Regions from separate parts of the Barrientosiimonas humi genome, predicted to be linked through region 3. Evidence: predicted binding sites of a transcription regulator. Region 3 holds the regulator's gene; each other region holds the start of a gene.
The links. Region 3 encodes HrcA, which represses chaperone genes, less so after heat shock. Its sites were predicted from a motif close to TTNGCACTCGNNNNNNNCGAGTGCNAA; they were not measured.

Region 1 (9,594 bases), 860 kb from region 3:
GGGCCGCGGCCAGGTGCCGCTCGGGCGCCGCGTCGAACGTGAAACGGAACGCGGCCGGCGCGGTGAGGGCGACCGCCATGCCGTGCGGCACCATCGCCTCGTCGCCCGGGTAGCCGTCCGGGCGAAAACCCTTGACCTGACCCGCGATCGGGTAGGCGTTGGCGTGGGGGAGATGCACGCCGGCGTTGCCGAAGCCCATCCCGGCGAACGTCGCCGCCATCGCCATGGCGCCCCGCGCGTCGGTGTTCGCGCCGTCGGCGACGGCGGTGCGGAAGCTGCCCGACATCAGGTCCAGCGCCTTCTCGCACCACATGTCGGCGATCGGGTTGGACCCGCAGTACGGCACGCGCTGCTCGGGCGCCTTGTGCTCGTACGTCGTGTAGGGCCGGGCCGTGTAGCTCTCCAGCGCGTGGCACAGGATGTCCATGCCCGCGCTGGCGGTCACCATCGGCGGCTGCGACACGGTGAGCTCGGGGTCGATCACCGCCATCATCGGGCGCAGCCGGGCGTGGCTGATGCCGCTCTTGACGTGCTGGTCGAGCACGTCGAGCACGCACACCGTGGTGCTCTCGGCGCCGGTGCCGGTCGTGGTCGGCACGGCGATGAGCGGCAGCAGCGGCGACGTCGGGGCCTTGCCGCCACCGACCGGGGCGTTGACGTAGTCGAGCAGGTCGCCGTCGTTGGTGAGCATCAGGTTGACCGCCTTGGCGGTGTCGATGCTGGAGCCGCCGCCCACCGCGACGATCGCGTCGAACGGCCCGTTCTCGCGGGCGAACGCCACGGCCTCGGCCATGCTCCGGTCGGTCGGCTCGACGTGGCTGCCGTCGAAAATCACTGAGTCCACACCGAACTCGGACATCTGGTCGGCGACCTTGCGCGGCCCGCCGGACGCCGCGATGCCCGAATCCGTGACGACCAGCGCCCGCGTGGCGCCGGTCGTGCTGAGGTCGTAACCGATCTCGTCGCTGGACCCCGGGCCGAACTTCAGCTGCGGCGCGCCGTAGGTGAAGACCTGCTCCGGGCGCGCGGGCGTGGGGTGGGTCATGACGTCTCCTCGAGGGCGGGGTCGAGCGGGGCGACGGTGGGTCGCTTGGGCTGCACGGTGTCGCCGGAGCTGCGGCCCTGCACCCGACGCTGCACCCACGGCGACAGGTGCGTGCGCACCCACGCCGCGTGGCTCTGCGCGGTGGCCCAGCGACCGAGCGGCTCAGCGGGACTCAGCGGCGAGGTCCAGTCCAGCCCCGGCTCCAGACCGAGCGTCCACGCGGCCTGCGCGGCGACCCGCTCGTGCCCGACGGTCGACAGGTGGATGCGGTCCTCGGACCACATGTCGGGGTGGCGCAGCACGCGCATCGACCACACGTCGAGCACGGAGCAGCCGTTGCGCTGCGCGATGCCCCAGACGTTCGCGCTGTGCACCGCCAGCCGCGGACGCACGTGCTTGAGCACCGGCGCCCAGCCCGGGTCGGCCGTCGTGGCGAGCAGCACGTCGGCGCCGGACGCCCGCAGCCGCTGGACGGCACCCTCGAGCCGCGCGGCGACCGCGTCGAGGTCGACCTTGGGCCGCAGGGCGTCGTTCGCGCCGCCGACGACGCTCACCAGGTCGGGCGACAGCTCCAGCGCGGCGTCGGTCTGCGGGCCGGTGACGTCACCGACGAGGCGACCGCGGATCGCGAGGTTCGCATAGCCGAAAGGCTTGTCCTCGCTGGTGTTTCGCGCACCGAGGTATGCCGCGAGGCGGTCGGCCCAACCGACGTACACCTCCGGGTCGTCGGGTGACCGGTCGCTCATGCCCTCGGTGAAGGAGTCGCCGATGGCGACGTATCGCTCCCACCGGCGTCCGGTGGGCGAGGCGGTGGGGTTCATGCCAGCTGCCAATCGATCGGGGCGGCGCCCTGCTGCTCGAGCAGGGCGTTCGCGCGGCTGAACGGACGCGACCCGAAGAAGCCGGACCGCGCGGAGAGCGGCGAGGGGTGGGCGCTCTCGACGTAGGGGACCGAGCCCAGGTGCGGGGCCAGGTTGCGCGCGTCGCGGCCCCACAGGATCGCGACGAGCGGCTCGTCGCGGGCGACGAGCGCGTTGATCGCCGCCGCGGTGACGTGCTCCCAGCCCCGGCCGCGGTGGCTGCCGGGGGTGCCCGGGCGCACGGTCAGCACCCGGTTGAGCAGCAGCACGCCGTGCTCGGTCCACGGCGTGAGGTCACCGTTGGCGGGACGGGGAAGGCCGAGGTCGCTCTCCAGCTCGGTGTAGATGTTCTGCAGGCTGCGCGGCACCGGGCGTACGTCCGGGGCCACCGAGAAGCACAGCCCGACCGCGTGCCCCGGGGTCGGGTAGGGGTCCTGCCCGACGATGAGCACCCGCACCTCCTCGAACGGGCGCTGGAAGGCGCGCAGGACGTTCTCGGCGGCCGGGAGGTAGCCGCGGCCCTCCTGCAGCTCGGCCCGCAGGAACTCGCCTGCCTCCGTGAGGTGCTCGCGCGCCGGCGACAGCGCGGGCACCCAGCTTTCGTGGACGAGTTCCTCGAGCGGGCGAGCGACCATGGCGGCCAATCTAACGAGCGGCCGTTCGCCCCTAGACTCGACATCCGTGCACGAGTACACCGACCAGACCCGGGCGCTGGCCGCCGACATCCTGCGTTACGCCGAGGAGCGGCTTCGGATGGACCCCGTGCCGCTCGACGCGCCGCTCACCAAGGACCAGCTCGACGAGATCGCCGGGGGAGCGATCACGCCGCGGGGCCGTGGCGGGGTGGCGGCCCTGGACCTGTTCGCCGAGAAGCTCGCGCCCGCGTGCCTGTCGATCGACCACCCGCGATACCTGTCCTTCATCCCGTGCGCGCCCACGCGCGAGGCAGCGATGTTCGACCTGGTCGTCGGCGCGTCCTCGATCTACGCCGGCTCCTGGCTCGAGGGCGCCGGCGCCGTCTACGCCGAGAACCAGGCGCTGCGCTGGATCGCCGACCTCGCGGGCTTCCCCGAGCAGGCGGGCGGCTCGTTCGTGCAGGGCGGCACGATCGGCAACCTCTCCGCGCTCGTGACCGCCCGCGCGACCGCGCGGGAGCAGGCCGCCGAGGGCGTACGGCCGTATCGCATCGCGGCCACCGTCGGCTCGCACTCCTCGATCGCCACCGCCTGCCGCGTGATGGACGCCGAGCAGGTGCAGGTGCCGGTCAACGACCGCATGCAGCTCACCGGCGAGCGGCTGCGCGAGGTGCTGCTCGAGCACGGGCCCGAGACGTTCTTCGCGGTCGTCGCGACCGCCGGCAGCACCAACTTCGGCATCGTCGACGACCTGGCGTCGGTCGCCGAGGTCTGCGCGGAGTTCGGGATCTGGTTCCACGTCGACGGCGCGTACGGCGGTGCCGGCCTGGCCGCACCGTCGATCCGGGCGAAGTACGCCGGGATCGAGCGCGCCGACAGCTTCATCGTCGACCCGCACAAGTGGCTGTTCGCGCCGTTCGACTGCTGCGCGCTGATCTATCGCGAGCCGGCGCTCGCGCGGGTCGCGCACACCCAGCACGCCACCTACCTCGACGTGCTCAACGACGCCCCCGAGTGGAACCCGACCGACTACTCCGTCGGCCTCACGCGGCGCGCCCGCGGCCTGCCGTTCTGGTTCTCCCTCGTCGCCAACGGCACCGACGCCTACACCGCCGCGATCGAGCACACCCTGGCCGTCGCGCGGTTCGCCCAGCGCGAGGTCGAGCGCCGGCCGTACGTCGAGGTCGTGCGCGACGCCGACCTCACCGTCCTGGTGTTCCGCCGGCTGGGCTGGAGCACCGAGGACTACTACGCCTGGTCCGACAAGCTGCTCGCCGACCAGGTCGGCTTCGTGGTGCCGACCTCGCACGAGGGGGAGACGCTCGCGCGGTTCGCGATCGTCAACCCCAAGACGACCGAGGACGACATCCGGGTGCTGCTGGACTCGATGGCCTGAGCGCGCGGGCCCCGGGCGCTGCTCCTGGCGACTCACTCGTCACAGCCGCCACAGGCGTACCGGCTGGTCGTGGTGGGAATGACAGCGCTGTAGTTCCGCCGTACGATCGGGGCCAAGCAGTCCCGACCGCACGCTTGGAGATCACCACCGATGAGCGCCGCCGAGCAGTCCCAGCAGCAGCCGCAGACCGGCTCCCTGAGCGACCGCGACCGCGACATCCTCGCCTTCGAGCGGCAGTGGTGGAAGTTCCCCGGCTCCAAGGAGCAGATGATCCGCGAGCGGTTCGACATGGGCTCCACCCGCTACTACCAGGTGCTCAACGCGCTGATCGACACCCCGGCCGCGCTCGAGCACGACCCGATGCTGGTCAAGCGGCTGCGCCGGCTGCGCGCCTCGCGCATGAAGCAGCGCTCGGCGCGCCGCCTCGGCTTCGACACCTGAGCCGCTCCACGATCCGGAACGGCCCGACCGAGCCGGCCACCGCCGCACGCCGGTCTGCCAGGGTGAGCCCATGCGCATCGGAATGCCGTTGGGATATGCAGGTGGCTTCTCCGAGGTCGCCGACGAGGTCGGGGAGCTCGAGCGGGTCGGCGTCGACATCGTCTTCGTGCCCGAGGCGTACAGCTTCGACGCGGTGAGCCAGCTCGGCTTCCTCGCCGCGCGCACCGAGCGCATCCAGCTCGCCTCGGGCATCCTGCAGATCTTCACCCGCACGCCCACCCTCACCGCGATGACCGCGGCGGGTCTCGACTACGTCTCCGGCGGCCGGTTCGTGCTCGGCATCGGCGCCTCGGGGCCGCAGGTCATCGAGGGTTTCCACGGCGTCCCCTACGACGCGCCGCTCGGCCGCACCCGCGAGATCGTCGACATCTGCCACCAGGTGTGGCGGCGCGAGAAGGTCGAGCACGACGGGCGCCACTACCGCATCCCGCTGCCGGCCGAGGAGGGCACCGGCCTCGGCAAGCCGCTGAAGCTCATCAACCACCCGGTGCGCGACCGCATCCCGATCCTCATCGCCGCGCTCGGCCCGAAGAACGTCGAGATGACCGCCGAGATCGCCGAGGGCTGGCAGCCGATCTTCTTCTACCCCGAGAAGGCCGAGTCGGTCTGGGGCGAGCCGCTGGCCAAGGGCCGTGCCAAGCGCGACCCCGCGCTCGGCGACCTCGACGTGTGCGTCGGGCCGCCGCTCGCGATCGGCGACGACACCGACGAGCTGCTCGAGCTGCCGCGCCTGCAGCTCGCGCTCTACATCGGCGGCATGGGCGCCCGCGGCAAGAACTTCTACTACTCCCTCGCCGAGCGCTACGGCTTCGCCGACGACGCCGCCCGCATCCAGGAGCACTACCTGGCCGGGCGCAAGGACGAGGCCGCCAAGGCCGTGCCCGACGAGCTCGTACGCCAGACCTCGCTCATCGGGACCGAGGACTTCGTGCGCGGCCGGGTGAAGGCGTACGCCGACGCGGGCGTGACCACGCTCGCGGTGCACCCGCTCGCGGGCGACGCCTCCGGCCGGAACGCCCAGATCGAGGCGCTGCGCTCGCTGCTGCCGTAGGGGCTGCCGCACGGCGCGTTCCGGGCCGTGCGTCCGCCGCCCTCCATTTGCACTCGGCCCCTCCGAGTGCTAATCATGGCTTTAGCACTCTCCTGGTGAGAGTGACAGACCTGGCCGTGGTGTCGAGGGGTCGAGCGACGGGCGACGTGAGCCCGGAGACCGGCCTCGTCCGTCGCGGGCGACCTGCGGCCGATTCGCTGACGTGTGGGAGGAACCACCGCAAATGGCCAAGACCATTGCCTTCGACGAGGAGGCGCGCCGCGGTCTCGAGAAGGGTATGAACACCCTCGCCGACGCCGTGAAGGTGACGCTGGGCCCCAAGGGCCGCAACGTCGTGCTCGAGAAGAAGTGGGGCGCCCCCACCATCACCAACGATGGTGTGAGCATCGCCAAGGACATCGAGCTCGACGAGCCGTACGAGAAGATCGGCGCCGAGCTGGTCAAGGAGGTCGCGAAGAAGACCGACGACGTCGCGGGTGACGGCACCACCACCGCGACCGTGCTGGCCCAGGCGATGGTGCGCGAGGGTCTGCGCAACGTCGCGGCCGGCGCCAACCCGATGGCGATCAAGCGCGGCATCGAGAAGGCCGTCGTGGCCGTCTCCGACGAGCTGAAGTCGGCGTCCAAGGAGGTCGACACCAAGGACCAGATCGCTGCCGTCGCGGCGATCTCGGCCGGTGGCGACGAGAACGTCGGCGACATCATCGCCGAGTCGATGGACAAGGTCGGCAAGGAAGGTGTCATCACCGTCGAGGAGAGCAACACCTTCGGGCTCGAGCTCGAGCTCACCGAGGGCATGCGCTTCGACAAGGGCTACATCTCCGGCTACTTCGTCACTGACACCGAGAGCATGGAGGCCGTCCTCGACGACCCCTACATCCTGGTCGTCAACTCCAAGATCTCCTCGATCAAGGACCTGCTGCCGCTGCTGGAGAAGGTCATGCAGTCGGGCAAGCCGCTGGTGATCATCGCCGAGGACGTCGAGGGCGAGGCCCTGTCGACCCTGGTCGTCAACAAGATCCGCGGCACCTTCAAGTCGGTCGCCGTCAAGGCCCCCGGCTTCGGTGACCGTCGCAAGGCGATGCTGGGCGACATCTCGATCCTCACCGGTGGCCAGGTCATCTCCGAGGAGGTCGGCCTCAAGCTGGAGACCGCCGAGCTCGACATGCTCGGCAAGGCCCGCAAGGTCGTCGTCACCAAGGACGAGACCACCATCGTCGAGGGTTCGGGCGACGCCGACCAGATCGCCGGTCGCGTCAACCAGATCCGCGCCGAGATCGAGAACAGCGACTCCGACTACGACCGCGAGAAGCTGCAGGAGCGCCTGGCCAAGCTGGCCGGCGGTGTTGCGGTTATCAAGGTCGGCGCGGCCACCGAGGTCGAGCTCAAGGAGCGCAAGCACCGCATCGAGGACGCCGTCCGCGCCGCCAAGGCGTCGGTCGAGGAGGGTGTCGTCGCCGGTGGCGGCGTCGCCCTGCTGCAGGCCGGCAAGGACGCCTCGGGCAAGGTCAAGCTCGAGGGCGACGAGGCCACCGGTGCCAACCTGGTGGTGCTCGCGACCGAGGCTCCGCTGAAGCAGATCGCGCAGAACGCCGGCCTCGAGCCGGGCGTCGTCGCCGCCAAGGTCAAGGACCTGCCGGTCGGCGAGGGCCTCAACGCGGCCACGGGCGAGTACGGCGACATGCTCAAGATGGGCATCCCGGACCCGACCAAGGTGACCCGTTCGGCGCTGCAGAACGCCGCGTCGATCGCCGCGCTGTTCCTCACCACCGAGGCCGTCATCGCCGACAAGCCGGAGAAGGCTCCGGCCGGCGGCGGTGCCGACGCCGGTATGGGCGACATGGGCGGTATGGGCTTCTGATCAGCACGTAGCGCCACCGCACGAAGCAGCGGCCCCTCCCGATCTCGGGAGGGGCCGCTGTGCTGCGTCCGGGGCCGGGTCAGCTCGAGCCGCTGACGACGACGGGAATGATGACGGCGGTCATGATCGCCGCGTTCATCGCCTGCACCGCCTTGGCGACGGCGCTGCCGGCGGCGCCCGTTGCCTTCTGGCATTTCGTGCACCGGTGAACGATCTGAGGTGGGGCACCCCTGGAATCTCCGGGGGGGCCTCCGGGATTTCGTGCACCGGTGAACGAAATGCGGCTGCCGCCCGGTCGGTACGCCCTCGCCGGGCCGCGCGCGCGACGCGCACTCTGCGCGCGGTTGACTATGCAACAAGGTGCATAGAGACTGACGGGCGTGTCGTTGCAGCACGCGATCTGTGTGTCCCTCGCCGAGCAGTCGGCGTCGGGCTACGAGCTGACCCGGCGGTTCGACCGGTCGCTGGGGTTCTTCTGGTCGGCCAGCCACCAGCAGATCTATCGCACGCTCGCGCGCATGGAGGAGCTCGAGCTGGTGTCGGCCACGGTCGAGCCGGGGGAGGGAGCGCCCGACCGCAAGGTCTACGGGCTCACGGCCGCCGGGCGCGCCGAGCTCACCGCCTGGACCCGCGAGCCGTCGCCGCCGGAGCGGCCGCGCAGCGCCTTCGCCGTGAAGGTGCGGGGCATGGCCCACGGTGACGCCGCGGCGGTGCTCGCCGACATCCGGCGACAGCGCGACCAGCACGTCACCCAGCTGGCCTACTACGAGCGCAACGCCGCCAAGAACTACCCCGACCCGCAGCGCCTGTCCGACGAGGAGCTCCCGGTCTACCTCGTCCTGCGCGGCGGGATCCGCGCCGAGCAGGCGCTCATCGACTGGTGCGACGAGATGCTCGCCGCGCTCGACCCGGAAGGCGACCGATGACGTACGACCACCTGCTGTCCCCCATCACGATCGGCGGGGTGAGGCTGCGCAACCGCCTGGTGATGGGCTCGATGCACACCGGCCTCGAGGACCGCAGCAAGCACCTGCCCGAGCTCGCGGCCTACTTCGCCGAGCGCGCGCGGGGCGGCACCGGGATGCTGATCACCGGCGGCTATGCCCCCAACGTCGAGGGGTGGCTGCTGCCGGGCGGGTCTATGCTGCGCACCGCCCGCGGGGCCGACAAGCACCGTCTGGTCACCGACGCCGTGCACGAGCACGACAGCCGAATCCTGTTGCAGATCCTGCATTCCGGGCGTTACGGCTATCACCCGATGATCCGCTCGGCGAGCGGTCGCAAGTCGCCGATCACGCCGTTCCGGCCGCGCGCGATGTCGGCCCGCGGGGTCGAGCGCACGGTGGAGGCGTACGTCCGCACGGCCCGGCTCGCGCAGCGCGCGGGGTACGACGGCGTCGAGATCATGGGGTCCGAGGGCTACCTCATCAACCAGTTCCTCGCCGCGCGCACCAACGACCGCACCGACGCCTGGGGCGGCACCGCCGCGAAGCGGATGCGCTTCCCGGTGGAGATCGTGCGCCGGGTGCGCGAGGCGGTCGGCGGCGACTTCGTCATCGACTACCGCATCTCCCTGGTCGACCTCGTCGAGCACGGGCAGACGTGGGAGGAGGTCGTCGAGCTCGCGCAGCGGCTCGAGCAGGTCGGGGCCTCGATGTTCAACACCGGCATCGGCTGGCACGAGGCGCGGGTGCCGACGATCGTCACCTCCGTGCCGCGCGCGGCGTTCGCCGACTGGACCCGGCGGCTGCGCGAGAGCGTCGGCGTGCCCGTCATGGCGTCCAACCGGATCAACACCCCCGAGGTCGCCGAGGGCCTGATCGCCGACGGCACGGCCGACCTGGTCTCGATGGCGCGGCCGCTGCTCGCCGACCCCGACTTCGGCGCCAAGGTCGCGGCCGGCCGTACCGACGAGATCAACACCTGCATCGCCTGCAACCAGGCGTGCCTGGACCACACGTTCGCGAACAAGCGCGCCACCTGCCTGGTCAACCCGCGGGCCGGCCGCGAGACCTCGCTGGTGCTGCTGCCGGTGCCGACCGCGCGGCGCAAGCAGGTCGCGGTCGTCGGTGCCGGGCCGGCCGGGCTCGCGGCGGCGGTGTCGCTCGCCGAGCGCGGGCACGCGGTCACCCTGTTCGAGGCGCGGCGCGACCTCGGCGGCCAGTTCCGGCTCGCCATGGCGATCCCCGGCAAGGAGGAGTTCGCCGAGACGTTGCGCTACTACACCCGGCGGCTGGAGGTGCTC
Region 2 (9,594 bases), 630 kb from region 3:
CCGTCTGGGAGGATCACGGCTATGGCTGGTGACGCAGGCGACCCCGTGATCGAGGTGCCGATCCGTGACGAGGAGATCCGCCTCGGGCAGCTGCTGAAGCTGTCCGGGCTGGTCGAGGACGGCGCCGAGGCGCGCGAGCTCATCCAGACCGGGCGCGTCCAGGTCGACGGCGAGGTCGAGACCCGCCGGGCCCACGGCGTACGCCCGGGCAGCACCGTGCACCTGCCCGGCGCGACCATGACCGTGGTGCGCGCCGACGAGGTCTCACCCGCGCCCTGACGTACGACACCCCTGCGTACGCCACCCCCGACGTACGGCACCCCCGGAGCCCCGCATGAAACCCGGTTACGGCCATCTGACCCTGATGGATCGAGGTCATACGCACCTGACCCGGTTTCATGCACATCGAGGTCGGCGCACGTAACCCGGTTTCATGCCCAGGGTGGGGCATGAGGGCTGAGGGCATGACATGGGTCGGCCCCGGTGCGCGAGCGCGCACCGGGGCCGACCCGTCGGACCAAGAGGTCAGTGGCTGTGGCCGTGGCCGGCAGCCGCCGGCTCCTCTTCCTCCGGCTTGTCGACGACCAGCGTGTCGGTGGTGAGCACCATCGACGCGATGGACGCGGCGTTGCGCAGCGCGGAGCGGGTGACCTTGACCGGGTCGATGATCCCGGCCTTGACCAGGTCGCCGTACTCACCGGTGGCGGCGTTGAGGCCGCTGCCGATGCCCAGCTCGCCGACGCGCGCGACGGCGACGTAGCCCTCGAGCCCGGCGTTCTCGGCGATCCAGCGCAGCGGCTCGGCGACCGCCTTGCGCACGATCGCGACACCGGTGGCCTCGTCGCCCTCGAGCGACAGGTCGTCCAGCGCCGCGGCGGCGTGGATGAGGGCCGAGCCGCCGCCGGCGACGATGCCCTCCTCGATGGCCGCGCGGGTCGCCGAGATGGCGTCCTCGATGCGGTGCTTCTTCTCCTTGAGCTCCACCTCGGTGTGCGCACCCACGCGGATCACGCAGACACCGCCGGCGAGCTTGGCCAGGCGCTCCTGCAGCTTCTCGCGGTCCCAGTCGGAGTCGGTGCGCTCGATCTCGGCCTTGAGCTCCTTGACCCGGCCCTCGACCGCGTCGTTGTCGCCGGCGCCGTCGATGATCGTGGTGGTGTCCTTGGTGAGGACGACGCGGCGGGCCTGGCCCAGCACGTCGAGGTCGGCCTGGTCGAGCTTGAGGCCGACCTCCTCGGCGATGACCTGACCGCCGGTCAGGATCGCAATGTCCTGCAGCATCGCCTTGCGGCGGTCGCCGAAGCCGGGCGCCTTGACCGCGGCGACGTTGAACGTGCCGCGGATCTTGTTGACGACCAGGGTCGACAGGGCCTCGCCCTCGACGTCCTCGGCGATGATCAGCAGCGGCTTGCCGGACTGGACGACCTTCTCCAGCAGCGGCAGCAGGTCGGCGATCGAGCCGATCTTGCCCTGGTTGATGAGGATGTAGGCGTCCTCGAGGACGGCCTCCATGCGCTCGGGGTCGGTCACGAAGTACTGCGACAGGTAGCCCTTGTCGAACTGCATGCCCTCGGTGAAGTCCAGCTCGGTGACCGTGCTCGAGGACTCCTCGACGGTGATCACGCCGTCCTTGCCGACCTTGTCGAACGCGTCGGCGATGAGCCCGCCGATGGTCTCGTCCTGGGCCGAACCGGTCGCGACCTGGGCAATCTCGCTCTTGCCCTCGACCGCGCGGGCGTTCTGCAGCAGCCGCTCGTTCATCGCGTCGACGGCCTTGTCGATGCCGCGCTTGACACCACCGGGCGCCGCGCCGGCCGCGACGTTGCGCAGGCCCTCCTTGACCAGGGCCTGGGCGAGGACCGTGGCGGTCGTCGTGCCGTCACCGGCGATGTCGTTGGTCTTGGTGGCGGCCTCCTTGGCGAGCTGCGCACCGAGGTTCTCGTACGGGTCCTCCAGCTCGACCTCGCGAGCGATGGTGACGCCGTCGTTGGTGATCGTGGGGGCACCCCACTTCTTGTCGATCACGACGTTGCGACCCTTGGGGCCGAGCGTGACCTTCACGGCGTTGGCGAGGGCGTCGACGCCCCGCTCGAGCGACTTGCGAGCGGAGTCGTTGAACTCCAGCTGCTTGGCCATGTTGTGGATTTCCTTTCGGGTCGATCAGATTCGGGCGCGGCGGGCGCAGGCTGCGCCGCTCACCGCGGGGACGACGACGCCCCGGGGCACCCGGACGGGGCGCCCGGGGCGCGTCGAGAAGTCAGGAGTCGTCAGCCGACGACCGCGAGCACGTCGCGAGCCGAGAGGATGAGCAGCTCGTCGCCGCCGTACTTCACCTCGGTGCCGCCGTACTTGCTGTAGATGACCTTGTCGCCGACCTTGACGTCCAGCGGCACCCGCTGGCCGTTGTCGTCGATGCGACCGGGACCGATCGCCAGGACCTCGCCCTCCTGGGGCTTCTCCTTGGCGGTGTCCGGGATGACCAGACCGGACGCGGTCGTCTGCTCGGCCTCGACCGACTTGACGACGATGCGGTCCTCGAGCGGCTTGATGTTCACCGACACGGTGTGACCTTCCTTGTGAGGTGCGCTGCGCGAAGCAGCAGGGATCCGTCCTGCTCGCCCGGGGTCAGAGCCAAGACCGGTGGCGCGCCGTCGCGGGGGTCGCGCTGTGCGGTCGGGGCTGGCACTTGCCCCTGGCGAGTGCCAGAACTGAATCTAGGCGGGCGTTAGCACTCGGTCAACTCGAGTGCCAGAAATTCGTCTGCGGTGCACCCCGGCTGCGCCCCCGGCCGTACGACCGGCTCAGGTGGTCCAGGCCCGCCAGAGCGCGGCGTACTCGCCGTCGCGCGCCAGCAGCTCGTCGTGCGAGCCGAGCTCGGCGATGCGCCCGTCGATCACCACCGCGATCCGGTCGGCGTCGTGCGCGGTGTGCAGCCGGTGCGCGATCGCGACGACCGTGCGGCCGGTGAGCAGCGCGTTCATCGACCCCTCGAGGTGGCGAGCGGTGCGCGGGTCGATGAGCGAGGTGGCCTCGTCGAGCACGATGGTGTGCGGGTCGGCGAGCACCAGCCGGGCCAGCGCGACCTGCTGGGCGCGGCCGGGCGACAGCTCCAGGTTGCCGGAGCCGACCTTGGTGCCGAGGCCCTCGGGCAGCTGCTCGACCCAGCCGCGCGCGTCGACGGCGTCCAGCGCCGTCAGCAGCTCGTCGTCGCTCGCGCCCTCGCGGCCCAGCATCAGGTTGTCGCGGATCGTGCCGATGAAGATGTGGTGCTCCTGGGTGACCAGGGCGACCTCGCGGCGCAGCAGCGGCAGCGGCAGCCGGGTGAGCTCGACTCCCCCGACCTGCACGCTGCCGGTGCGCGGGCCGTGGATGCCGGCGAGCAGCCGCCCGAGCGTCGACTTGCCCGACCCGCTCGGACCGACGATCGCGAGCCGCTCCCCCGTGCGCAGCTCCAGGTCGATGCCGTGCAGCACGTCGTGACCCTCGCGGTAGGCGTAGCGCAGGTCGCGCCCCGCGAGCGCGACACCGTCGGGGCGCTCCTGCCCCTCGTCGCGGTCGCGCGGCACCGTGGAGATGCCGAGCAGTCGCGCGGTCGAGGCGATGCCGACCTGCACCCGGTCGACCGTGGCGACGAGCATGTCGAACGGGCCCCAGATCATCCCCGTGTAGAGGATCGCCGTGGTGATCTGTCCGATCGAGACCCAGCCCCTGGCGTACGCGATCGCGCCCATCGCGAGCACGAAGACCCGGGGGAGGCTGAACGCCAGGTCCATGGCGACGAACAGCAGGTTGCGCAGCGACATGGTGTAGCGCTCGGCCTCGCTGGACACGTCGAGGTCGGCGCGGCCGCGGCCGAGGCGCCGCTCGGTGAGGCCGAGCGCCTCGACGGTGCGCGCGCCGGTGACGGTCTCGGTGAGGGTCGTGTTGATCCGGGCGTAGCTGCCGGCCTCGGTGAGGTAGCCGGCGGGCGCGCGGCGCAGGTATCGCCGGATCTGCAGCATCGCGAGCGCCATCGGGACGATCGTGGTGAGCGCGAGCAGCGGGGAGTTGATGACCATCGCGACCAGCGCGAGCGCCACGGTGATCAGCGCGAACACCGACTCCGGCAGCGCCCAGGCCACCGAGTCGCTCATGGTGCCGGCGTCGCGGGTGACGCGGGTGACCAGGTCGCCGGACGTCGCCGACTCCACCCGCGACAGCGGCAGGTGCAGGATGTCGCGCGTGATCCGCTCGCGGGCGGTCGCGAGGATGCCCTGACCCAGCCGGGCGGCGGTGGCCTTGGCGACGAAGGTGAGTGCGGCCTGCGCGACCACGACGACCGCGACCAGCAGCGCCATCTCGTCGGCGGCGGCGATCGCCGAGGAGACGGCCCCGCGGCCGATGTCGGCAATCGCGGAGTCGACCAGGCGGCCGAGCAGCAGCGGGACCAGCAGTCCGGCCGCGGCGGCGAGCACGTTGGCGAGCACGAGCAGCAGCCCGAGACGGCGGCGCTCGGCCAGCAGGCCGCCGACGAACCGGACGACCTGGCGCGCGGTGGCGACGGGCAGCCCGCCGTGCGGCTCGCGCAGCTCGCGGGCGAAGTCCTGGGCGCGCTCGGCACGCAGCAGGTGACGGCGGCGCAGCGCCCGCGCACGCGGCAGCGGACCTCCGCCGGGGCGGTGGGTGAGCAGCTCGGGGACCGGCTCCTCCCCCGCCCGGGTCGTGCTGTCGCTCCAGGTGCGCGCCGACTCGGCCGCGATCTGCGCGGGCAGGCCGGTGCGCTCGGGCTCGGAGGACGTACGAGTGCTGGTGTGGCTCATGGCTGCGTCACCTCCTCGACGGGCTCGGCGGGTTCGGCGTCGTCGCCGCGGACGACGGTGGCGCGGTAGTCGGGGTTGCCGGCCAGCAGGTCGGCGTGGTTGCCGCGGGCGACCTCGCGGCCGCCGGCGACCAGCACGACCTCGTCGGCGTGGTGCAGCAGCAGCGGCGACGCGGTGACGACCACCGTGGTGCGGCCGCGCCGGTGCTCGGCCAGCCGCTCGGCGATGCGTGCCTCGGTGTGGGCGTCGACGGCCGAGGTGGGTTCGACGAGCACCAGCACCTCGGGGTCGGCGGTGAGCGCCCGGGCCAGGACCAGCCGCTGGCGCTGACCGCCGGACAGGCCGCGGCCGTTCTCGTCGACGCGCCCGCCCCAGCCGCCGGGCACGGCGTCGAAGACGTCTTCGGCAGCGGCGGTGTGCAGCGCGCGCTCGGCCTGCGCGCGCGAGGCGTGCCCCCACGGGTCGACGGCCGACTGCAGGGTGCCGGCGAAGATCTGCGGCGTCGCGTCGCTCACGACCACCTGGTGGCGGTATCGCTCGAGCGGCACCCGGGAGACGTCGACGCCGCCGACGGTGACGCCCCACGGGCGCGCGGCGCGCTCGCGGTCGGCCCGCTCCTGCTCGGCGCGGCGGCGGGCCCGCTCGGCCCGCTCCTTGCGCGCGGCGCGGCCGCGCAGGTGCTCGGGCAGCTCCTCGCTGACCTGGGCCTCGGCGTCCTTGGGGAGGTATCGGCCGAGGCGGTCGGCCAGCGCCGCGGTGTCGTCGGGCACCGCCGAGACGAGCATGGTGAGTCGGCCGGGCTCGATGCGGGTGCCGGAGGCCTCGTCGACGATCGTCGCCTCGCCCGGCAGCTCCAGCGGGTCCACCGGGGACACCCACGGCGCCTGCTGCGAGAGCACCGCGCGGGCCTTCGTCGCCGACACGTGGGCGCGGGTGAGCTTCTGGGCGAACTCCACGAAGGTGCGCATCGGCTCGATGAGCATCACGGCGTAGCCGAGGAGGCTGACCAGCTGGCCGACGGTGAGCTCGCCGGTCGCGACGTCGCGCACGCCGAGCCACATCAGCAGCACGACGAACGCCCCGGAGAGCAGCACGCCCATCGCGTCGACCGACGCCTGCCAGATGCCGGCGCGGGTGCCGGCCTCTCGCACGCGCTGCGACTGGGCGGTGAAGTTGCCGCCGAACGTCGACTCGCCGCCGATGCCGCGCAGGATGCGCAGCCCGGCCACGATGTCGGTGGACAGCGAGGTGAGGTCGGAGTTGCGGGAGCGCTCGATGCCGCGCCAGCGCTGCAGCGGGCGCAGCAGGGGCGCGCCGAGCACCACGAGCAGCGGCGCGGCCAGCAGCACGATCAGGCCGAGCTCGACCGACGTGCGCAGCACGATCACCGCGACCGCGAGGTAGGCCAGCAGCTGGGAGATCGTGCGCCCGGTGATCTCCATGAGCGCGCCGAACTGGTCGCCGTCGCTGCCCGAGACCGACAGCACCTCGCCGGCGGGCGTGCGGCGCGGGAGCACGTGGCCGAGGCTGAGCGACTTGCGGGTGACGAGGCTGGTGGTGCCGTAGAGCGCGACCAGCCACTGCCGCACGATCACGGTGTGGAACAGGATGCCGAACGAGGCACCCACCACGGTCACGACCGCCAGCAGGGCGACACCGCGCACGGTGGCTCCGGTGTCGCCGGTGACCAGGCCCTGGTCGATGGTCCAGCCGACCAGCCAGGGCCCGACGACCTGCGGCACCATCCACATGCACGACATGAGGGTGCCGATCCACACCAGGCTCCCCTGGGCGCGGAACATCGACCCCAGCAGGCGCATCGGCGAGCGGGTGTCGGGCTCGGACGCACCGGGGGTGAGGTAGGCCTCGACGGGAGGCGGGAAGTCGCGCATGGCGGGACAACGCTAGGCGGTGGCACCGACCGGCGCGAACGGTTTTCCGAGCGGCATGCGGCTCGGTCAGGTGCGCAACGGCTGCAGGCCGCGGCCACCGCCCGCCCACCGCCGTGAGAGTGCACGACACGCCCTTCGCGCGGCGGTGCTATGGGCGTGTCGTGCACTCTCACGGAGCGCCGCCCGCTCGCCCGCCCCCGCCGACCTCGTGACTGGTCGATCAGCCGCCGGGGATGCGGACGATCTGGCGCAGCGCGACCTCGACACCCTCCGGGGCCGCCGCAGCTGCCGGGCCGACCAGATCGGTCTTGACCGCACGGGAGGCGACGGACAGAGCGACCTCGACGTCGGACGACACCGGCACGAGGTAGGCGGTGCTCGGGGTCGCAGACTCGCCGGCGGCCTGCCCCGCCGCGTCACGAGCGGCTCGCTGCGGCGTGGCGCCGCTGACCGACAGCCGCAGAGCCGGAGCGGCGGCGAGGCGGTAGTACGTCGGCGATCCCTCGGTCTCGTCCCACGACCCGACGGTGTGGTCGGTGCGCACGAGGCCGCGGACCACCAGCCACTCCTGACCTTGCGGGGCCCAGCCGAGTCCGGCGACCCACGGGCCCCGACGCGTCCGCAGCTCGCACGCCACCTGGTCGAGCCGGACCCCGTCGACCGTGACCGGGTCGGCGCCGTCGGGGACGCAGTCCGGCGCCTCGGAGCGCCGGTCCAGGCCGCTCTGCGGCTCCGCTGACCGACCGGGCAGCTCGCGGCCCTCGGCCTCGGCGATCACGGCGATCTCACCCGTGGCCGGCACGCGCGTCGTCACCGAGCCGTTGCTCTGCAGGCTGCGGATGCCGTCGGCAACCGGGAACACGCGGTCGCCGACGCGCAGGAGCAGACGGGTGGCCGGCTCCCGCAGCTCGGCGGCCGCAGCACCCGGCCAGGGCGCCGGACCGACGGGGGATGCGTCAACCCTCCAGGTCACGCCCACGAGCCGCCCGACGTCGGCGGTGAACGTCGATCCCCCGTCGCGGACCTCGGACACAGTCCCCGCCTCGATCCGCAGGATGCCGCCACCGGGCAGGGCGACGTTCGACTTGCCGCCGTTGTGGATCGAGACCGCACTGCCGCGCACCTGCTGCCCCGCCTCCAGCTCCGGCGGACGCAGCCAGATCAGCACAGCACCGATGACCGCGGCGACGAGCAGCACCTTCGCCACGGGACGGACGTACGCCCGCGCCGCGCTGCGCGCCGGCCCGTCCCCGGCGCGACCGGAGTCGTTCGTCGCGGTCATGCCAGATCCACCGCCGCCGGGACCTCCCAGGTCCGCTCGAACCTGACACGCCGCGGGGCGTCGCCCTCGCGCTCCACCTGCGTGGAGACCCAGAGACGCACGCGCACCGGCGCACCGTAGGGCGCGTCCAGCACGACCTCGGGGAACTCGACGCTCAGGCTGCTGGATCTCATGCTGATCGGGACCCGCTCCACCGGTGGGGAGACGACTCGCGCGCCCGACGCCGACACTCCCCCCCGGCGACACCGGCTGCGGGGGCTCCAGCCGGGTGCGGCGGTCGCCCGGGCCCCAGATCGATGTCACCTCCAACGCCGGATCGGTGACCACCACCCACTCACGACCGGTCGGCGCCCAGCCGCGACCGGCGACATACGGCGTCCGCTGCCAGCCCGCAGTCACCCAGCTGGTCCACACCAGACCGCCGTTGCCGGACTCGGGCAGCTGGGAGTCGAGGACGTCGATGCTGGTCCGCCCCCGAGCGCGGTAGAGGCTGCGGAACGAGCCCGCGTCCCGGCGACCGGTGAACAGCTCCACCGACTGCCTGCGCCCGGCGTACGACACCGTCGCCGTGAGCTCGTCCACGTCACCCGGCAGCGCCAGCACGGCTGAGCCCTCGTCGGCCTGGGCAGCGACGTCGCCACCCAGGTCGACCTCCCGGCCGCCGGCCGCCAGGCGCAGGCCGACCCGCTGCAGGTCCTGGCCCTGATAGAGCACCAGCGCGGGCACGCCGTTCTGGTCAGTGATGCGCCACTGGGTCTCGACCAGTCGGCCGCCTCGGGGTGGTCGCACGCTCCCGTCGGACTCGACGCCGACCTGGGTGCTGACGACCATCTCCCGCCCGTCCGGCAACCGGAAGCGTGCCGACGCCTCGCGCTCGGCGAACACCTGCAGCTGCCCGGCAGCACGCCCACCGGCGCGCGGTCGCGCCACTGGTCGTTCCACAACCACCACCCACCGCCGGCCACGAGCGCGACGACGAGCAGACCCACCAGAGCCCGCGACGACGTACGCCGTCGTGGCGCGGGCGTCTCGGAGTCCGTCGAGGCGACGGAGGCGGGGGTCATGACCGTTGCGACGCCGAGCCCGACGTGGGGGTTCCGGCGACGACGAGCCACACACCCCCGCGAGCCGGGCTAGCTGATCGCCTTCTGGATCTCGGTCGCGGCCAGCCAGACGAACGCCGCGGCGCACAGCACCATCAGCAGGTTGGACCACCAGCCGTTGCGCCAGCGCGCCGGCACCCGGTCGGTGTTGAGCAGCCACAGCAGCGTGACCGCGAGGAACGGCATGAAGAACGCGCCGAGCACGCCGTACGCCAGGATCAGCCAGACCGGCCGCCCGAACATCACCAGGACGATGGGCGGGATCGTCAGCCACAGGATGTACGCCCGGTACCACTTCCCGCCCGCGCGCCGCTCGGGGTCGTCCTGGCTGAGCCCCTTCAGGTGGCCGACGAGGTCGGCGAACATCAGCGAGACGCCGTTCCACACGCCGATCAGCGACGACATGGCCGCGGAGAAGAACCCGACGAGGAACAGCTTCCCGAACCACTCGCCGTAGCGGTCGGCGAGCACGCCGGACAGGTCGAGCAGCCCCTGGTCGCCGGTGCTGACCGCGATCC
Region 3 (9,594 bases):
TCGGCCTCCTCGTGCAGCACCAGCGTGGCCGCGGCGTCGCCCGCCACGGCGGCCAGGCCGTCGAGCCCGACCACGTCACCGACCTCGGGCACGGTCGCCCGCCGCGACTGCTTGGCCGCCGCCACGGTCGCGCTGACCCACTTCGCGTGCGCCTTGGCCGCCCGGTCGCCGCGCCAGCGCACGATGCTGCGCTCGGCCTGCCAGGGCAGCACCCGGTCGACGCCCAGCTCGGTGGCGGCCTCGACCGCCTGCAGGTCGCGGCCGTCCTTGGCCAGGGCCTGCACGAGCACGAAAGTCGTTGCAGGAGAGGGCGATCGGTCGACCGACTCGACGAGCAGCACCAGCTCGTCGCGGCCGGCCTCGGCCACCGTCGTGGTCGCGACCGCACCGGTCCCGTCGGCCAGCAGCACCTGCTCCCCCACCCCGATGCGCCGCACGGTCGCGGCGTGCCGCCCCTCCGCCCCGTCGAGCACCACCCGGGTGCCGGGCTGCGTGTCGGCGAGCCGGGCGTACGGCAGGTGGAACAGCGGCGCGGTCACGCGCTACTTCCCCCGAAGGCGTCGCGGATGCGGCCGAACAGCCCCTGGCTGACCGGCTGGAAGGCGGCCTGCGGCCGCTCCTCGTCGCGCTCCTTGGCCAGCTGACGCAGCAGCTCCTGCTGCTGGTGGTCCAGCTTCGTGGGCGTGCGCACGTTGGCGTGCACCATCAGGTCGCCGCGCACGCTCGAGCGCAGGTGGGTGACGCCCAGCCCGCGCAGCGTGACGACGTCGCCGGGCTGCGTGCCGGGGCGCACCTCGACGTCGCGCGGCCCGTCGAAGGTGTCGAGCGCGACGGTGGTGCCGAGCGCGGCCGCGGTCATCGGCAGCTCGAGCGAGCAGTGCAGGTCGTCGCCCTGCCGCTGGAAGACGGGGTGCTTGCGCACCCGGACCTCGACGTACAGGTCGCCGTTCGGACCGCCGCCCGGACCGGCCTCGCTCTCGCCGGCGAGCTGGATGCGGGTGCCGCTGTCGACGCCCGCGGGGACCTTGATGGTGATGGTGCGGCGGTCGCGCACGCGCCCCTCGCCGGAGCAGTCGAAGCACGGGTCGGTGATGATCTCGCCGAAGCCGCGGCAGGCGCCGCACGGTCGGGTGGTGCGCACCTGGCCGAGGAAGGAGTTCTGGATCTCCTGCACCTGGCCGGCGCCGTGGCACACGTCGCAGGTGCGCCGGCCGGTGCCCGGCCGCGCCCCGTCGCCGTGGCAGGTCGGGCAGACGACGGCGGTGTCGAACGTCAGGTCGGCCTCGCCGCCGAACACGGCCTCGCGCAGGTCGATCTCGAGCGGCACGAGGGCGTCCTGGCCGCGCTGCTGGCGACTGCGCGGCCCGCGGGCGCCGCCCGCCGCACCCGCGCCGAAGAAGGCGTCCATGATGTCGGTGAAGGAGAAACCCTGGCCGAACCCCGCGGCTCCGCCGGCCGCCATGGGGTCGACGCCGGCGTCGTACTGCCCCTTCTTCTGCGGGTCGGACAGCACCTCGTAGGCCACCGACAGCCGCTTGAACTCCTCGGCCGCCTCGGGGCTGGGGTTGACGTCGGGGTGCAGCCGGCGGGCCTGCTTGCGGTAGGCGCGCTTGATCTCCTCCGGGCTCGCGTCGCGCGAGACGCCGAGGGTGCCGTAGTAGTCATTCACTGGTCGAGGATCTCCGAGACGTAGCGGGCGACGGCGCGGACGGCCGCCATGGTCGAGGGGTAGTCCATCCGGGTCGGTCCGAGCACGCCGAGGCCGGCGACGCCGCCACTGCCGTACGTCGTCGTCACCACCGACGTGGACTGCAGCCCGGCGTGCGGGTTCTCGGCGCCGATGCGCACCGCGACGGCGTCGCGCTCGACGGGGTCGAGCGACTCCAGCAGGCGCAGCAGCACCACGTGCTGCTCGAGCGCCTCGAGCACGACACCGAGGTCTCCGGCGTCGACGCCCGTGCGCGCGAGGTTGGAGGTGCCGGCCAGCACCACCCGCTCCTCCCGCTGCTCGCGCAGCAGGTCGGTGAGCGAGGTGATGATCGCCTGCACGCTCGGCCGGTCGGCGGCGGGGAACTCCTCCGGCAGGCTGGACAGCTGCGCGGTCGCCTCGCCGAGCACCTGACCGTCGGTGACGGCGTTGATGCGGGCGCGCAGCTCGCCGAGCAGCTGCTGGCCGGCCGCGTCGGCCGGGTCCTGCGCCAGCTCGACGACGCGCTGCTCGACCCGGCCGCTGGACAGGATCAGCACCACCATCGCGCGGTCGATCCCGAGCGGCACCAGCTCGACGTGGCGCACCGTCGAGCGGCTGAGCGAGGGGTACTGCATGACCGCGACCTGCTGGGTGAGCGAGGCGAGCAGCCGCGCGGTGCGGTCGACGACGTCGTCGAGGTCGACCGACTGGTCCAGGAAAGTCCGGATGGCGCTCTTCTCGGCGCGGCTCATCGGCTTGATCCCGCTGAGCCGGTCGACGAACAGCCGGTAGCCCGCATCGGTCGGGATGCGCCCGGCCGACGTGTGCGGCGCGGCGATCAGCCCGTCCTCCTCGAGCGCGGCCATGTCGTTGCGCACGGTCGCGGCCGAGACGCCCAGGCGGTGCCGCTCCAGCAGCGCCTTGGACCCCACCGGCTCGGAGGTCGCGACGTAGTCCTGCACGATCGCGCGCAGCACCTGCAGTCGCCTGTCGTCGGACATGGTCACCACCTTCGTCGGCATCGGGAGCGGCGGGCGCGCTCGCACCGGCCCGGGACCGCCCGAGCTGGCACTCTGCACACCCGAGTGCCAAGTCTACGTCCGGTGCGGCGCAGCGAGAAAACCACGCGCCGGCGTACGAGCGTGTCGCCCGGGCGGGTCTGCTCCCCTTCCCTACCCTCACGGGGTGACTCCCGACCGCTACGGATCCGACGTGCTCGCTGGTGACTGGAAGGCGCCCCGGCGCGGCCGCTCGGCGCAGGTCGAGGCCGCGCGCGACCTGGTCGTCGAGGACGCCGACTCCGGCTGGGTCGGCGCCGTCGTGCGGGTCGAGAAGGCCGGCGGCATGCACGTGGTGCACCTGGAGGACCGGCGCGGCCGGGTCAAGGCGTTCCCGCTCGGTCCGGGCTTCCTCATCGACGGCAAGCCGGTCGAGCTCACCGCGCCGCGCACCGACACGGCCGCGCTCACCGCGCAGCGGGCCACGAAGAGCCGCACCGCCTCCGGGTCGGTGGCCGTGCCCGACGCCCCGGCCCGGGTCGCGTCGGCCTCGCGCATCCTCGTCGAGGGGCGGCACGACGCCGAGCTGGTCGAGAAGGTCTGGGGCGACGACCTGCGCATCGAGGGCGTCGTGGTCGAGATGCTCGACGGCGTCGACGACCTGCAGGCGGTGATCCGCGACTTCCGGCCCGGTCCGCAGCGCCGCCTCGGGATCCTCGTCGACCACCTGGTGCCGGGCAGCAAGGAGACCCGCATCGTCGAGCAGGCCCGCGCCGCGGCCCCGTCGGAGCACGTGCTGATCGTGGGCCACCCCTACGTCGACGTCTGGCAGTCCGTGCGCCCCGAGCGGCTCGGCTGGTCGCAGTGGCCGACCATCCCGCGCGGCACGTCGTGGAAGCACGGCATCCTCGACGAGCTGGGCTGGCCGCACGCCTCGCAGGCCGACGTCGCGCACGGCTGGAAACGCATACTGGGCACCGTGCGCACCTACGCCGACCTCCAGCCCGAGCTGCTCGGCCGGGTCGAGGAGCTCATCGACTTCGTCACGGTGCCGTGAGCCGCAGGCCCGGCGCGGGTGCCGTCGCGCAGGACACCACCGAGCTGGTGGCGCTGGTCGTCACGGTCGACGACGGCATGCCCGCCGCGCTGGCCTCCGGCGACCCGCGCCGGCTGCCTGCCGGCCCGCTGCACCCGCAGCAGCGCTCGCTGCAGGCCGGGGTGCGCGCGTTCGTCGAGGAGCAGACCGGCCACTCGCTGGGCTTCGTCGAGCAGCTCTACACCTTCGCCGACCTCGGCCGCGGCGACAGCGAGGGCCGCGTGGTGTCGATCTCCTATCTCGGGCTCACCCGCGCCGCCACCGACGAGCAGGGCTGGCTGGGGCTGTACGACGCGCTCCCCTGGGAGGACCGGCGCGGCGCGGCCACAGAGCCGGGGTCGGCCGACGGGTCGCCCGGGTCGGCCGGGTCGGCCGAGCCGGTGGCGCGGCTGGACCGCTGGGTCGGGCGCGGTTCGGGCGCGCAGGTGCGGGCGCGGCGCGAGCGACGCGACCAGCTGTTCGGGCTGGGTGAGCACGCCTGGCGCCCGGAGCTGGCGCTGCAGCGCTACGAGCTGCTGTGGGAGGCCGGCCTCGTGGCGGAGTCGCCGCAGTTCGGTCCGCGGTCGGGACAGGAGCCGCTCGGCGTGCCGATGCTGCACGACCACCGGCGCATCCTCGCCACCGGCCTGTCGCGGCTGCGCACCAAGCTGCAGTACCGTCCCGTCGTCTTCGAGCTGCTGCCCGAGGCGTTCACCCTCGGCCGGCTGCAGGAGGTCGTGGAGGCGCTGGCCGGGCAGACGCTGCACAAGCAGAACTTCCGCCGCGTCGTCGAGCAGCAGCATCAGCTGGTGGAGCCCACCGGCGAGACCACGCACGCGACGGGCGGACGCCCGGCCCGGCTCTACCGCTTCCGCCGCGAGGTGTTCGCCGAGCGCGAGCAGGTCGGCACCAAGCTGCCCATCCCCCGCTCCCGCTGAGCCGAGCCGAGCGCGGGCTCCGTCGAGGGCGTCGGGCGTACATCTGGACAGGAAGAACGCGTCCTCGGCACCGGAATAGCGCACCGCTGCGGGAGGGGCGCGGGCTTTGTCCCGTCCATCTGCACGGCGCCGCGCAGATTGGCCCTGTGGACAACGGCACAGCGACCCGGCGCGCGCCAGGCTGGTGCGCATGTCCCGAGCCGTCATCGACGCCCTGCGCGAGCGGGGCGGAGCCGCGCGGCTGGGCGACCTCCTCGGACCCGTCACCCGGCGCGAGATCGCCGAGTCGGTGGGGTCGGCGGACATCTGCCGCCTCGCTCACGGCGTCTACTGCCTGCCCGAGCTGGAGCCCCAGCTGCGCCGGGCCGTGGAGCTGAGCGGCACCCTGTCGCACGTCTCGGCCGCGGTCCGTCACGGGTGGTCGGTGAAGGCCGAGCCCCGGCAGGCCTGGGTCACGATCCCCCCGAACCGGCACCTGCGCGTGCCCCCGCCCCGCGACGTGCGGCTGGTCTGGCGGCCGGTCCCGCCCGAGGACGTCGTCGACGGGGTCACCGAGCCGCTGCGCACCACGCTCGACTGCGCGCGAGACCTCCCGTTCGACGAGGCACTGGCCGTGGCCGACTCCGCCCTGCGCAGCGGCATGGTCACCGCGCGCGAGCTGCGCTGGGCGGCCGACCGGCTGCGCGGGCCACGCTCTGCTGCGGCGCGCCGCGTCGCCACTCACGGCACCGGCGAGAGCGCAGGCCCCATGGAGTCGGTGCTGCGCGCCATCTGCCTGGACGTCCCGGGGCTGGCGGTCACCCCGCAGCTGATCATCAGCGACGACGGGTTCTGGGCGCGGGTCGACCTGGGCGACGAGGACCTGCGCATCGTGATCGAGGCGGAGGGGTTCGAGCACCACGGCACGCGCCAGGGGTTCGACAAGGACACCGAGCGCTACACCGAGCTGGTCAGCCGCGGCTGGCTCGTGCTCCGGTTCACCTGGACCCAGATCATGTTCCACCCCGAGTGGGTGCGCGAGCGGATCGTGGAGACGGTGCGCCTGCGCCGGGCCGCCGCCTGACCGGCCGCGCGGATCCGGGGAGCCGGGGAGCCGGGGAGCCGGGGAGCCGGCGCTGGCGTACATCTGGACAGGAAGAACCGATCGCGGCACCCCGATCGGCGCGGGTTTCGGCACGGCCCGAAGGCTTCGTCCCGTCGAGATGTCCGCACCCAGCCTCGTGAGATATGCTCACTCCTAGCATTTGCTCAATATGAGCAGATCAAACACTCGAACGAGGGAGCAGACCATGAGCGTGACCGCCCGCCCCAGCGACCTGGCGTACGACCGTGTCCGCCACGTGGTGCCCGAGGTCGAGTGGGCGACGTTCGCCGACGACATCGACGCGATCCACGCGCTGAAGCGGGAGCACGACGCGGTGATCCTGGCGCACAACTACATGACGCCCGAGGTCTTCCACGGCGTCGCCGACATCGTGGGCGACTCCCTCGCACTGGCCCGGGAGGCGCAGACGGTCGAGGCCGGCACGATCGTCCTGGCCGGGGTGCACTTCATGGCCGAGACCGCCAAGCTGCTCAACCCCGGCAAGCGGGTGCTGCTGCCCGACCTGCGCTCGGGCTGCTCGCTCGCCGAGTCGATCACGCCCGAGCAGGTGCGCGAGCTGCGCGCGCAGCACCCCGGTGTGCCGGTCGTGACCTACGTCAACACCAGCGCTGCCATCAAGGCCGAGAGCGACATCTGCTGCACCAGCGGCAACGCGCTGGCCGTGCTGGAGTCGCTCGGCGTGCCCGAGGTGATCATGATCCCCGACCAGTACCTCGCCCGAAACATCGCTGCGCAGACCGGGATTCGCGTGATCACCCACCCCGGCGCGTGCGAGGTGCACGAGCGGTTCACGCCGCTCGACATCGTCGGCATCCGGCAGGGCCACCCGGGCGTGCAGGTGCTCGCGCACCCCGAGTGCCCGCCCGACGTGGTCGCCGAGGCGGACTTCGCGGGTTCGACCGCGCAGATGCAGGCGTACGTCGAGCGCGAGCGACCCGAGCGTGTCGCCCTGATCACGGAGTGCTCGATGAGCGACAACGTGGCGGCCGCGAACCCCGACGTCGACTTCGTGCGCCCGTGCAACCTGTGCCCGCACATGAAGCGCAACACGCTGTCGGCGATCCGCGCCGCGCTGGAGCAGGGACGCCACGAGATCACCCTCGACCCGGCCACGGCCCGCGACGCGCGCCGCGCCATCGAGCGGATGCTGGAGGTGGCCTGATGCGGGCCCGCCCGATCGTGGTCGGGTCCGGCCTCGCCGGGCTGGTGGCGGCGCTGGAGCTCGCGGCGCGCGGCGGTTGCGTGCTGGTGACCGCCGGCCGGCTCACCGAGGGCGCGGCCAGCGCGTGGGCGCAGGGCGGCATCGCTGCCGCGCTCGCTCCCGACGACTCCCCCGCCCAGCACGCCCACGACACCTGGCTCGCGGGGGCGCGGGCGGGTGACCGCGAGGTCATCGCCCGCATCACCGACCTGGCGCCCGGCGTCGTCGCCCGGCTCGCCCGCGACGGGGTGCCGTTCGACAGGGACGCGAGCGGGGCGTACGACCTCGCGCTGGAGGGCGGTCACTCGCGCCACCGCGTCGCGCACGCCGGCGACCGAAGCGGGGCGGTGATCACCGCGACCCTGGCGGCGCTGGTCGAGGGGCACCCCGACATCGAGCTGCTCGAGGGCCGCAGGGTCGACGACCTCCTGCTCGACGAATCGGGAGTGGTGCGCGGGATCCGTTGCGGCGCAACGACTCTCGAGAGCGACCGGGTCATCCTGGCGACCGGCGGGCTGGGCGGCTTGTTCCCGCACACCACCAACCCGGTCACCGCGACCGGCGCGGGGGTCGCACTGGCCGCTCGGGCGGGGGCTCGCACCGACGACCTGCACCTGGTGCAGTTCCACCCCACCGCGCTCGACGTGGGCTCGCGTCCGGCGCCGCTGCTGACCGAGGCGCTGCGCGGCGCCGGCGCGGTGCTGCGGTCGGACGGCGAGCGGTTCGTCGACGAGCTGCAGCCGCGCGACGTGGTGGCCGCAGCCGTCTGGGCCGAGCTGCAGCAGGGGCGAACCGTGCACCTCGACGCACGACGCGTCGACGACGCTGAGCGCCAATTCCCAGCGGTGACAACGCTTCTCGCGGGCCACGGTCTGACGCTGCAAGACCTGCTCCCCGTCCGGCCCGCCGCGCACTACTCCATGGGCGGCGTCACCGTCGACGCGCAGGCGCGCACCGGCGTGCCGGGCCTGTGGGCGGTCGGCGAGGTGAGTCGCACCGGGCTGCACGGGGCCAACCGGCTGGCGTCGAACTCGTTGCTCGAGGCGGTCGTGACCGGCCGCGCCGCCGCGGCGTCGGTCTGGGCGCACAGTGCCGCCGACGGGTGGCGGGCCGACGGCCCGCCCGCGGACCCCGGCCTGGTCCGTCCGCGCGAGCAGGCTCCCGCGATCGCCACCGAGCAGGTGCGTGCGGAGCTGGGCCGCTCGTGCGGCGTGCTGCGCGAGGCGGGCGCGCTGCGCGACACGATCCGACAGCTCGAGCAGGCCACCGGGCAGGACGACGCCTACGTCGCCTGGCTGCTGGCGCGCTCCGCCCTGGCGCACCCGAGAAGCGTTGGGGCACACCGACGTACGGACACGACCGAGGCGGTGCCGGCATGACTTTCGACCCTCAGCTGGAGCAGGTTGTGCGCACAGCGCTCGCCGAGGACCTCGGCGCCGCCGGTGACCTCACGGCGGCGGCCGTCGTCCCCGAGGACGCGCAGGCGCAGGCCCAGATCGTGGCGCGCGAGGACGGGGTGCTGTCCGGTGTCGACGCGGTGACGACGACGTACGCCCTCGTCGACCCGCGCATCGAGGTCACCTGGCACGGCCAGGACGGCAGATCGGTGACGCCAGGGTCGGTGCTGGCGACGGTGCGCGGCCCCGCGCGCGGGGTGCTGACCGGTGAGCGGGTCGCGCTGAACCTGCTGGGCCGCCTGTCCGGCGTGGCGACCGCCACCGCCGAGCTCGTGCACCTGGTGGACGGCACCGGCGTCGGCATCGCCGACACGCGCAAGACCACCCCGGGCCTGCGTGCGCTGGAGAAGCGGGCGGTGCTGCACGGCGGCGGCGTGAACCACCGCTTCGGCCTGCACGACGCGATCATGGTGAAGGACAACCACATCGGGTTCGGCGGCGGGCTGGCCACGGTGCTGCGGCGGCTCGCCGACCAGCCCCGGCACATGGTCACCGTGGAGGTCGAGGTCGACACGCTGCAGCAGCAGCTGCAGGTGCTGCAGTTCGACGCCGAGCGGATCGCCCGCGGGCTGCGGCCGGTGTGCCACGCGATCCTGCTCGACAACATGACTCCTGGCCAGGTCGCCGATGGTGTCCGGCGGGCGCGCTCGCACCCCGCGCCGCTGGTGGTCGAGGTGTCGGGCGGGGTGAACCGGAAGACCGTGCGCCCGCTCGCCGAGGCCGGGCCCGACCTGATCTCGGTGGGCGCCCTGACCCACAGCGCGCGCTGCCTCGACGTGGGGCTGGATCTGGCGGGGCCGGACCTGGGCTGATCGACCTCGCCCGCCCGACCGCGCGTGCGCCCAGGGTGATCCCTGAGACGTCCCGGATCCGACCCTGATCCGGCCTGTCGGCGGAACGCCGCGGCGGGTTCGCGTGTTGTCATGGATGAAGCACCCGCACAGGAGGAGTGACTCATGAGCCAGCCCGGCCCGCAGCAGGGTCCCGGACCGTTCCCGCCCGGCGGCCAGCCCCAGCAGGGCTATCCGCAGCAGGGCTACCCCCAGCAGGGTTATCCGCAGCAGCAGTACGGCCACCCGCAGCAGGGCTACGCCCCGCAGGTCCCCACGGCCGACCAGCGCACGGCGGCC

Region 1: a site for HrcA is predicted at 5,535-5,561, ahead of groL (chaperonin GroEL). Genes of this name have one in related genera too.
Region 2: a site for HrcA is predicted at 2,726-2,752, ahead of groES (co-chaperone GroES). Genes of this name have one in related genera too.

What each region holds. Positions count from the first base shown of each region.
Region 1 is NZ_VFOK01000001.1:2,682,298-2,691,891, reverse strand. It holds gene FB554_RS12600 (hydroxyacid-oxoacid transhydrogenase) at 1-1,045, opposite strand, end outside; gene FB554_RS12595 (SGNH/GDSL hydrolase family protein) at 1,042-1,866, opposite strand; gene FB554_RS12590 (uracil-DNA glycosylase) at 1,863-2,540, opposite strand; gene FB554_RS12585 (pyridoxal phosphate-dependent decarboxylase family protein) at 2,587-3,936, shown strand; gene FB554_RS12580 (DUF3263 domain-containing protein) at 4,087-4,377, shown strand; gene FB554_RS12575 (LLM class F420-dependent oxidoreductase) at 4,448-5,488, shown strand; gene groL (chaperonin GroEL) at 5,712-7,349, shown strand; gene FB554_RS17190 (hypothetical protein) at 7,409-7,558, shown strand; gene FB554_RS12565 (PadR family transcriptional regulator) at 7,730-8,275, shown strand; gene FB554_RS12560 (NADPH-dependent 2,4-dienoyl-CoA reductase) at 8,272-9,594, shown strand, end outside.
Region 2 is NZ_VFOK01000001.1:2,461,734-2,471,327, forward strand. It holds gene FB554_RS11545 (RNA-binding S4 domain-containing protein) at 22-279, shown strand; gene groL (chaperonin GroEL) at 526-2,136, opposite strand; gene groES (co-chaperone GroES) at 2,268-2,561, opposite strand; gene FB554_RS11560 (ABC transporter ATP-binding protein) at 2,802-4,799, opposite strand; gene FB554_RS11565 (ABC transporter transmembrane domain-containing protein) at 4,796-6,691, opposite strand; gene FB554_RS11570 (hypothetical protein) at 6,912-7,973, opposite strand; gene FB554_RS11575 (Nramp family divalent metal transporter) at 9,107-9,594, opposite strand, start outside.
Region 3 is NZ_VFOK01000001.1:1,827,166-1,836,759, forward strand. It holds gene FB554_RS08510 (16S rRNA (uracil(1498)-N(3))-methyltransferase) at 1-539, opposite strand, end outside; gene dnaJ (molecular chaperone DnaJ) at 536-1,669, opposite strand; gene hrcA (heat-inducible transcriptional repressor HrcA) at 1,666-2,691, opposite strand; gene FB554_RS08525 (DUF3097 domain-containing protein) at 2,876-3,745, shown strand; gene FB554_RS08530 (NUDIX hydrolase) at 3,742-4,701, shown strand; gene FB554_RS08535 (DUF559 domain-containing protein) at 4,892-5,764, shown strand; gene nadA (quinolinate synthase NadA) at 5,991-6,968, shown strand; gene FB554_RS08545 (L-aspartate oxidase) at 6,968-8,386, shown strand; gene nadC (carboxylating nicotinate-nucleotide diphosphorylase) at 8,383-9,276, shown strand; gene FB554_RS08555 (DUF4870 domain-containing protein) at 9,421-9,594, shown strand, end outside.